Regions from separate parts of the Lutispora sp. QWL-02 genome, predicted to be linked through region 3. Evidence: riboswitches for the same ligand, from Rfam matches in the RefSeq annotation. Region 3 holds a riboswitch; each other region holds the start of a gene.
The links. Region 3 has a riboswitch for cyclic di-GMP ahead of AC4HCY_RS19595 (transglutaminase-like domain-containing protein). Riboswitches for the same ligand answer to the same signal wherever they lie in the genome.
Positions count from the first base shown of each region.

Region 1: it holds a riboswitch for cyclic di-GMP, as region 3 does, so the genes downstream of both, AC4HCY_RS09800 (sigma factor-like helix-turn-helix DNA-binding protein) here and AC4HCY_RS19595 (transglutaminase-like domain-containing protein) in region 3, are expected to answer to the same signal.
Region 2: it holds a riboswitch for cyclic di-GMP, as region 3 does, so the genes downstream of both, AC4HCY_RS17500 (HD-GYP domain-containing protein) here and AC4HCY_RS19595 (transglutaminase-like domain-containing protein) in region 3, are expected to answer to the same signal.

Region 1 covers NZ_CM177762.1:2,109,658-2,112,787, forward strand. The annotation lists gene AC4HCY_RS09790 (HelD family protein) at 1-49, opposite strand, end outside; gene AC4HCY_RS09795 (GNAT family N-acetyltransferase) at 42-893, opposite strand; cyclic di-GMP riboswitch class I at 1,417-1,503, shown strand; gene AC4HCY_RS09800 (sigma factor-like helix-turn-helix DNA-binding protein) at 1,991-2,401, shown strand; gene AC4HCY_RS09805 (recombinase family protein) at 2,964-3,130, shown strand, end outside.
Region 2 covers NZ_CM177762.1:3,679,310-3,682,439, reverse strand. The annotation lists gene AC4HCY_RS17515 (GNAT family N-acetyltransferase) at 1-60, shown strand, start outside; gene AC4HCY_RS17510 (hypothetical protein) at 152-658, shown strand; gene AC4HCY_RS17505 (hypothetical protein) at 699-1,088, opposite strand; cyclic di-GMP riboswitch class I at 1,440-1,524, shown strand; gene AC4HCY_RS17500 (HD-GYP domain-containing protein) at 1,636-2,214, shown strand; gene AC4HCY_RS17495 (hypothetical protein) at 2,358-2,498, shown strand; gene AC4HCY_RS17490 (SPL family radical SAM protein) at 2,826-3,130, shown strand, end outside.
Region 3 covers NZ_CM177762.1:4,105,408-4,108,537, forward strand. The annotation lists gene AC4HCY_RS19590 (tRNA threonylcarbamoyladenosine dehydratase) at 1-759, opposite strand, end outside; gene AC4HCY_RS19595 (transglutaminase-like domain-containing protein) at 860-1,651, opposite strand; cyclic di-GMP riboswitch class I at 1,666-1,741, opposite strand; cyclic di-GMP riboswitch class I at 1,781-1,856, opposite strand; gene AC4HCY_RS19600 (S-layer homology domain-containing protein) at 2,051-3,130, opposite strand, start outside.

The DNA of each region.
Region 1 (3,130 bases), 2.0 Mb from region 3:
GGACAGACGTACGCAATGCGCCCTTGTCTAGCTGCTGTGCATTAGTCATTTGAATCCTCCCTGGGTAAAATCATTTTTTGCGTCGGATATCCGAATTCTGTTAAAAGCTCCGCCTCGGCGAAGCCCAGCTCCTTAAGAGCCTTTCGATATCCTGTATCTGCTTTGTCGCCCTCTCGGAATGTGGTTATGCTGATTTCCTTATTCTCCAGCAGCTCGGTGAGCGCCACATTCAAGAGATCTTGAGAAATACCCTGGTTCCTGTAAAGCGGATGTACCGCTAAAAAATCGATGCTGCCTGTTTCGTAGTTGATCATCATACCTCCAATAGAAATGCTATTATCGGTCATAAGAATTGCGCCTTTGTTTGCGATATAGCGTTTTAGAGTCGTTAAATGCTCATCCTCTTCCAGATAGGGGAACCCGTCAATAACAAGGAGCACTAAATCCATCCATAACGGAATATCCTCTTCTTTGGCAAAGCGGATTTTCCTCACAGAGCTTTTTCGCGTGCTCTCAAGCGATTCGTGTTGGTCCTTGAAGTTGTATTCAAGATGCAATGGATAAAACACCTCATTTCTTCGATATTGGTTAGGAGACTGCTTATACATAACCTTGAATACATTACTGAAAGCTTGCTGACTGTCGTAGCCGGCTAAAATTGCTATATCAATAATGGGTTTGTCTGAAAAAACCAGCAGTTTCGCAGCTTCAGTCAGCTGCCTGCGCTGCGTATAGTCATGTATAGAAAGCCCTACCGTATCGGTGAAAATGCGGTGGAGGTGGTATTTCGAATAGTGTACTGCCTCGGCAACAATATCCAGGTTGATCTTTTCGCTTGTCAAATGTGCTTCAATATATTGGATAGCGGCTATCACTATTTCAAGATTTTTCATAGTGTCTCCTTTCCGTTATAATCGTTTTCTGATTATAACAATACGAAATTGCTAACCTTTAATTAAAATTGCGCATGTTAGTATATACATTTATTACTCAATAATATAGAAATTGCAAGTGATTTCTAATAAGTAAATAACATATAGGTGAGGCGATTATGTAACACCTGGCAAGCAGGTATATAAGGAGCCAATCATAGGTTTAAGTGAACTTCATCCATCAAAATTAATTGCCATGAACCGCTAAATAATTTCCTTATATTACACATGCACGATAAAATGACCGAGCTAATTATATCAAAATTAAGGATGCTATTTTTAATTTTAATTGCGATTTAATTGAAACATGCGGTAACCCGCTTGATGACGATTTCACAGTATACTTTGCTGCCGGGGACTGCAGGCTGCACAGTAATAACCGTTTACCTGCTTTACGGCGCTTGAGCAAGAAAATAAAACAAAAGCAATATTTATTAAATCTATACAATCATATATTGTTATAATTTTGCAAGGAAGATCCATAAGAGAGTAAGGGCAAACTTGCCGAAAGACAAGGACGCAAAGCCAAGGGTCTAAAATGCGAGCGCATTACGATAGCCTGGCTGCCGTAAAGGATTACTTGCTAAGCCTGCCCTTTTGCGGCAGGTTTTTTCATATGACAGGTCAACATCAGGCGACACCCGCCAAATAAAAAAAACGTGAGTTTGGCGGGTCTGTCTACATGCCTAAATGACCAGAAACGAAACCCTCCGACTTGCGGGATTGGAGGGCGTTTTTATGCTTTCGCAGTATGTCGTAAGAAACGAACGGCCGCTGCCGATCAGCGGCCTGGCGTGATGAAGCGGACATCATTGAATGCGTTGTTTTAATCGGTAAACGGTTAAAAAAAGCCTGTACTGTTTATTAGGGCAGTACGGTCATCAACACGAACCATCAGAGCATATCAAAAATGAAATAAATACTAAGAGTGTACAAATAGACAGTTGTGTCTGTAAGTACGCTCTTTTTTTGTTGCACAGAATTGCCCTAAGATGCCGCTCTCCTCCGTTTGTTCTTCATTTCCGGATTTTCAAATTCACGAAATGGAGGACAAGCTCATGGAGCAGAAAAAATATACATTGGTAGTCAACAAAAAACGCATCCCTGTGACCAAAGAAGTCTATAAGGCTTATTACCAGCACAGGGAGCATGAGATTTATGAGGGTGAACTTTACTCAAACAATACCATCTCTCTGGAGGAAGCTGAGGAAAAAGGTATTTCACTGGAATACATAATAGCCTCAAGACAGAATTCTGTGGAGGATGAAATTACTCAGCGGGATATGCTTGAAAGGCTCCGGCAATGCCTGCTTCTGCTAAACGAAGCTGAACGCCAGCTGATTATAGCGCTGTTTTACCTCGAAAAAAGCGAGCATCAATTGGCTGCGGAGACTGGCATTCCGCGCATGACTATACACAATCGTAAAAAACGAATACTGAGTCAGCTCAAAAAAATTTTAGAAAAATAAAAAGTTTTTTGGTCCAGCCCCTCACTTTTTTCCTTAAAGAAGTGAGGGGATTTTTTTATTCCCCTGTTGCTCTTTGAAAATTTCATATCCGACAGCATAAATACATGAGCTGTCCAGCCGTGTGAAAAGCGGCAGCGACATTGACGGGCGCGCGGAGACTGCCTGCGGATTGTAAGACATCCGTCGAACCGATGGCATCGAAGGTGACGAGCGGGAACGCCCGGTCATAAAACAGTCTTTGGTGGACTGTTTCGCAATGAAATGGGCAGTGATAATGCTACTTCCGTCCAGCCACAGACTCAAGCAATGGGGGCGGCTCGCAGAGATCCTGGGAGAGGTAAGATTCCTATGAGGCTTATTGACCACAAGCCGTTTATGCTGTCGCCCTGAGAGCCGTAAGGCTCTTTTCGCTTCGGGAAGTAGTGTCGAATAGAAGCGTCAATTCGCAATGAAGAACAAGCAGATCATTTTTTGATCTTGGAAACTATGCGGCAGGGCGGGCTTTTTCCGTCCTGTCGTATCCTTCTGAGATTAAAACAAAAATATCAAGGAGGAAATAGATATGCAAAAGGAAGTATTACCAGAACTGCTAAAAAAGGATCTCGTCGTCGGATATGTGTACGGGCTTGATGGTGAGAGGCAGGAATACTACTTTGAGAAGTCTCCGTCCAACATCGCCAGCTTTATCATGCTGAAAAAGGAGCATGCGGACAAAATTGTCCTGACGGA
Region 2 (3,130 bases), 430 kb from region 3:
GCCAAGGGTTTAGGCTTTGAAGTCAAATCTCAGGAGGTTGTTGCTTCGATAACATTATAAATTCTTGTATAGGGATCAGACCTTACAGAGCATTGCTCTAAATTAGTGTTTTATGCGGATAAGGATGATTTATATTTTTCGAGGTGAGGATATGAAAAAAGTTTATGTTATTTTTGCTGTATTTTTATTGCTGCTTGGAATTTCTGCCTGCTTCAGATTCTCCATCGTCGGAGTAAACAGAGACGGGCTTGAGGGCGATGCTCGTAAATCTCAAAAAATAGATGATAGCTGGCAGGTATCCAAATCTGTGACGGACGATCTTGGTGCATTGCTGTTTTATGATAAGCATTTAAATGATTTTACTTACTCCATTTATTTGAACAGAAAAGGATTCTCATTCGGATATTTTTTCCGCTCAGGCGGGGGTACCAGCGGCATTTCCAATGGTATTAGGGCCTTCAATTACGGCAGTTCCATGGCTTTAATTTCCATGAATAAGGTGAATGTGGCCCGAATTGAATGCGTGTCGGAAACTGGTCTAATACAAGACGCCGTTTATATGGTAGAGCCTTTCCATTTGCGCGAATTTGGCGGAACTAAACCAGGCTCACCGGTGTATGTAGAAAAAAGAATTAGAAAAATATTAGCAAGCCCCTAAAAATATCAAATAAATTTTAGGGGCTATAACTATTTTAGAACTATTTACGGAAGTAGCTGACCGGATACTTTTTACCTATGGCGGCATTCGCACCCAAATGAGGATAGTAGTCTTCACTATGTTCTATTCGGCATAGTACAGGACCATATGTTGTTATTTTTGCACTTGTCTCTCTGTTTCCGCAATGACGGCATTCCAACCAAGATGCGCCGTACATTCTAAAGTGATGATGAGGATAATCATAGTAAATACATGATTCTACTGGTATGTCAGGACCACCGGCACAGCTTCCTGTATATCTGTCAGCTTGCTGTTCACAAGAGCTGCATTCATTTGGGTCTTGTCCTGGTATGTTGGCATATGTATTGGAAATAAGCACACATAATACAAGTAGAATGATCAGGAGTTTTTTTGAAATTTTTTTAAACATAATCACACCTCCAAAATCTGATTCATGCGCAAACATGCTAATAAAAAATATGAAAAATATTTAAAGTTTATACCATTCAGTAAATAAAAATACAGTTATCTCTTTCTAAAACTTTATAGTGGCTTACATGAGCAGAAAGCTAAGCTTGCTGCTCTTTTTCATACCTATTTCAATATATGACAACAGCGTACAAAAACAAACAGTTATTGACATAAAAGGTAATTGGAAATATAATGGTAATGTTGTTTGAATAAACAATTCCTTTTCGCAATAATATCAATTCACAGCTATAAACACAGCAGGATTTACAGCAAATGCAATTAAATATTATTTTAGTATTACTGTTATGCTATATGATAATGGCAAACTTATCGAAAGGTAGGGGCGCAAAGCTACGAGTCTAAGGTGGAAACACTATGACAGTCGGGCCGCCAAGATAGAGTTTTTTTAAGCCATGGCCATTATAGCGCCATGGCTTTTATAATTTTAGGATTTTATATAGATACTATATAAGAAAAATGAAGTATAATTTTGAGGTGAATTCGTTGTGTCCAATGATAATGATTTTGATCTGTTTGAGAGCAACATTGATGATCTGCTGAAGCTGCTGAAATTTGATTCCAATACCTACAAGCATTCGATGAATGTAGCTCAATATTCAAAAAAATTTACTGAGCTGCTGGGTGATGAAGTTAATATTAATACGATCTATTATTCCGGCTTGTTCCATGATATTGGTAAAATAAAAGTTGACTCCAGTATACTGAATAAAAAAAGTGAGCTTAAGCCTGAAGAATTTAGCAGCATGATGAAGCATTCTCAGTTTGGTTATAACATATTAAAGCGAACTCATATGCCCAAGGAAATGAAGTTTGCAGCATTCTTTCATCATGAGCGCTGGGATGGAAAGGGTTATCCCTGGCATTTGGAGGCGGGGCAGATCCCTAAAGTAGCAAGGCTTATAAGCATATGTGACGTATTTGACGCATTGACTTCCGACAGACCTTATAGAAAGGCATATTCAATAGAAAAGGCATTAAATATTATGCAGAATTCAAAAGGGCAATTCGACCGGGAATTATTTAAAGCATTTATTGACAACTTGGATTCAATAATCGATAGGTAGGAATTTAATAAATTATCAGGCAGGTGAGAAAAATCACCTGTTTTTACTTTATCGGTATTAAGCATATAGGTTATGACAATCGTAACTGGTATAATAATAGCAAGAACATATAATTTATAATCAAGTGTAATGGAGGGGTTTTTATGAAGTCTGCTGATCTATACCATCGATTGGAACGGGATTTTATCTCGGAAAACATGAGAGATAACTGGGCGAAATACATGGGCGAATTAGAAGAGTATCTTTCTCCTAATTTCAAAGAAAGAATCATTAGCAAAGCTTAGAGAGAATAGAGTATCTATATATAATTTACATGTGCCGTTGGATAACTTCAGCGAATATTCAACAAGCAAGACTTTAGCTGATGTTCTTATTACAGGCATTTCAGCCAACAATGAAGATTACTCAGAAGTTCATGAGCTTGAGCGGAAAAGCCGCATTAATATTCTAGGAGGAACACATTATTCCACTGAAAAATTTGCATGTCAAAAGATGTGTACTTATTTTGAAAAGCTTGGACTCGTCTCTGCCTTTATTGAAGGAGAACCGGTATATGAGGATATGTAAGCTTATTATGTGATAAAAAGTGATTGAACAAAGAGGAGAGCATTATGCATGAAACAGAAGTAAAGGGTATCCTATCAGCTCAAAACGGAATGAATATATACCGCGGCTGTACTCATGGATGCATTTATTGTGATTCGAGGAGCAAGTGTTATCAGATGCATCATGATTTTGAAGATATAGAAGTTAAGATAAATGCGGCAGAACTTTTAGAGGATGCTTTGCGCAGAAAAAGGAAAAAATGCATAATCGGCACCGGGGCAATGAGCGATCCATATATTCATCTGGAGGAAAAATTGGGCAACACCAGAAAATGCATTGAGCTTATTCATCACTATGGATTCGGACTGGC
Region 3 (3,130 bases):
AATGCTTTTGCATGCTAAATCTTTGATCACTTCTCCGGCCAAAATGAGCCCCGCCACCGACGGAACGAATGAAATGCTTCCGGGCACCTGACGTCTTACGGTACATTTTCGCTTCGTATCCGGAGGACAAATACAATTATGCTTACAGCTGTTGGCCTCATCATCCATGGGTGTTATGGGGACTTCCCTGGAATATACAACCTTGAGGGATTGGATATTCCTCTTTCTAAGCTCATGCCGCATCACTTTAGCAAGAGGACAAACAGAGGTCTCATATATATCTGCCACCTCAAAGCGCGTAGGGTCCAGCTTATTCCCTGCACCCATGCAGCTGATAACGGGCACGCCTGCCGCCTTTGCACGCTGAATAAGCGTCAGCTTTGCCGAAACCGTATCTATCGCATCAACAATATAAGAGCAGCCGGAGAAATCAAATTTATCCGCATTATCCTCTGTATAAAAGGCCTGATGTATTTCAACCTTGGCTCTTGGGTTTATTTCCTGGATGCGATCCTTCATCACCTCAACCTTATGCTTGCCCACAGTCTTTCTTGTAGCAATCAGCTGGCGATTTATATTTGTAAGGCATACCTTGTCATCATCAATAAGGATAAAACTTCCGATACCGCTTCTGGCGAGGGCTTCCACGCAAAAAGAACCTACCCCGCCTATGCCGAATACGGCAACTGATGCCTTTTGTAATCTCTCCATCGCTTCCTTGCCAAGCAGCAGCTCAGTCCTTGAGAACTCGTTTAACATACTGTTTCGTCCTTCCAATCTGATTAAATTATTTCTGTCCCATTATACCACAAAAACCGCCTTTTTATTAAAGCGGTTTTTGCGTCATATATGCAGAGATTTAATATTCTTTTGACTTATTATAATCACTTTGGGCTTTGAACATGCTATAGCTTGTCCCAGTCTTATTCTTCATTGCATCATAGGTTGTGTCTATGATCTTCCAGCTTCCGTTCATGTAAACCTCGTTCCACGCGTGATATACGCTGATATCGTTTTTGTAACCCTTTATCAACTTAGCCGGTATGCCTCTGCTTCTCAGCATAGCTCCGAACAAAACCGAATAATCATAGCATATTCCTTTGCCGTCTTTCAATATTGTATCTATGTCAGGAGTATAATTTGTGCTAAGCTTGTCCATCTTATTATAATCATAGCTGATATTATTTATCATATATTCATATAAAGCTTGTACAATTTTTTCGTCATTTGATTCATCCTGTGTCAGAGCCCCAGCAAGCTTTATGGCGGCCATGTCTTCACTCCACAATATAGGCTGAGTGGATTTGAGATATACTAAATTCTCTTCAGTTATATCAGCTTTGAAGCTTTTCTTGGCCATAACCTTATATTGGATGCCTGAAGTATTCTCCAGCACGGATACGGTATAGCTGCCTTGTCCAAGCTGAAGAGGAAAAAAATCTTCTTCTTTTTGCAGATCATAGTAATATTTTGCAGAACCCTTTTCTACCATAACCTTGGTTTTTTTGTTGATTCCCGTATAAGAGATTCTAACTACGCCTTCATTTGCTTTTTTTGTATCGATAGCAATATTCGAAGAAGCATCTACAGCTATGGGATTCCATAGCATAACACCTATAATCAACATTGCAATAAATCTAATATTTTTCACTGAAAACGACCCCTTTCGGTAGCTGGCTGCCATTTTATAGGCCCTGTAGCTTTGCGTCCCCCAGTTTCCCAAGGTTTGCTATTATCGTTTGAGAGTTATCAGCTATAGCGGAAATAAAAAAACTAATCTTTCGGTAGCTGGCTGCCATTTTACAGGCCCTGTAGCTTTGCGTCCCCCAGTTTCCCGAGGTTTGCTATTATCGCTTATCAGCTGATGTTTAAATTATACAATTATTTATCTTTATTATACCATAACTATTTTAATTGTAAATAATCATTTGGACAAGTTTTGTGAATTTTCTGCACAATTATATCACTTTATTTGCGTTCTGATTTATTGCATTTATGAGGCGAAGGGGACAATGCAAATCACTTGTCCCCTTCGCTTTTACTCATTTTACTACATTTCCAATTCTGGATAATAAATATCTGTCCAATCCTCATAGCCGTTATCCAGTCTATAGTAATTGTGGCTATTGATTGCTTCTTGCATTGCTTCATAATACCACTTGGATTCAGGCAAATCCAGGAACTGTTTGGCTTCTGGCAATATCTCACCTATGGCAACTCTTCTGTCTAATACATTGTTGACTAAGGTTACGAATTCAGCTCTGGTGATATATTGATCCGGCTTGAAAGTTCCATCAGAATAGCCTTTTATCCATCCTTTTTCTGCTGCGGAGTTGATATATCTATTTGCCCAATGTCCGGCAATATCTGAGAATTTATCGCTTTCAAAAGGACTTAACTTATCAAACTTCGAAGCAATTACAGCCATTTCCGCTCTTGTGATATAGTTACCCGGTCTAAAGGTTCCATCAGTATAGCCTGTAACTATTCCACCTTTAGCCAAAGTAGCAATGTGTATATTTGACCATCTGTTTTTCGCTACATCAGAGAATTTATGAGCATCAGTCTTTATACTGTTTCTGTATTCAACGGTCAGAAGCCTATAAAATACTGCAGCAACTTCATCTCTGGTGATATAGCCTTCAGGCTTTACTGTGCCGTCAGGATAACCTTGAATGTATTGGAAGTGATCTCCCTTATTCAACTGCGGCAAGCCTGCAGGAATCGGCTCATCAGGAATCACTACTATCTGATCTGGCTTATCTGGTTTATCCGGCTTATCTGGCTTATCTGGCCTTTCAGGCTTTTCTGGTGGGTCTGATTTTTTTGTAAAGTTAGCAGTAAAGGTCTTATCTCCCATTACCTTATCATCAGTTCCAGGTAATGCTGGAGTCCAGCCACTGAAATAATATCCGGAATTTGCAACAGGTGTTGGTGCTTCTTTATAGATTTCTCCATGTAATATCTTGTCTATTCTTGTTCCACCAGCTAAACTTCCATTAGGTCCTGCTTGATAAGTTATGGTGTATTCATTTAGTGCCCATTGTGCTATAAGGGTTATATCATATTGTGGCATTTTGAATTTATCTCCAGGATAATATGCTCCACTTTGGAATTCAGGTGCTTCTGG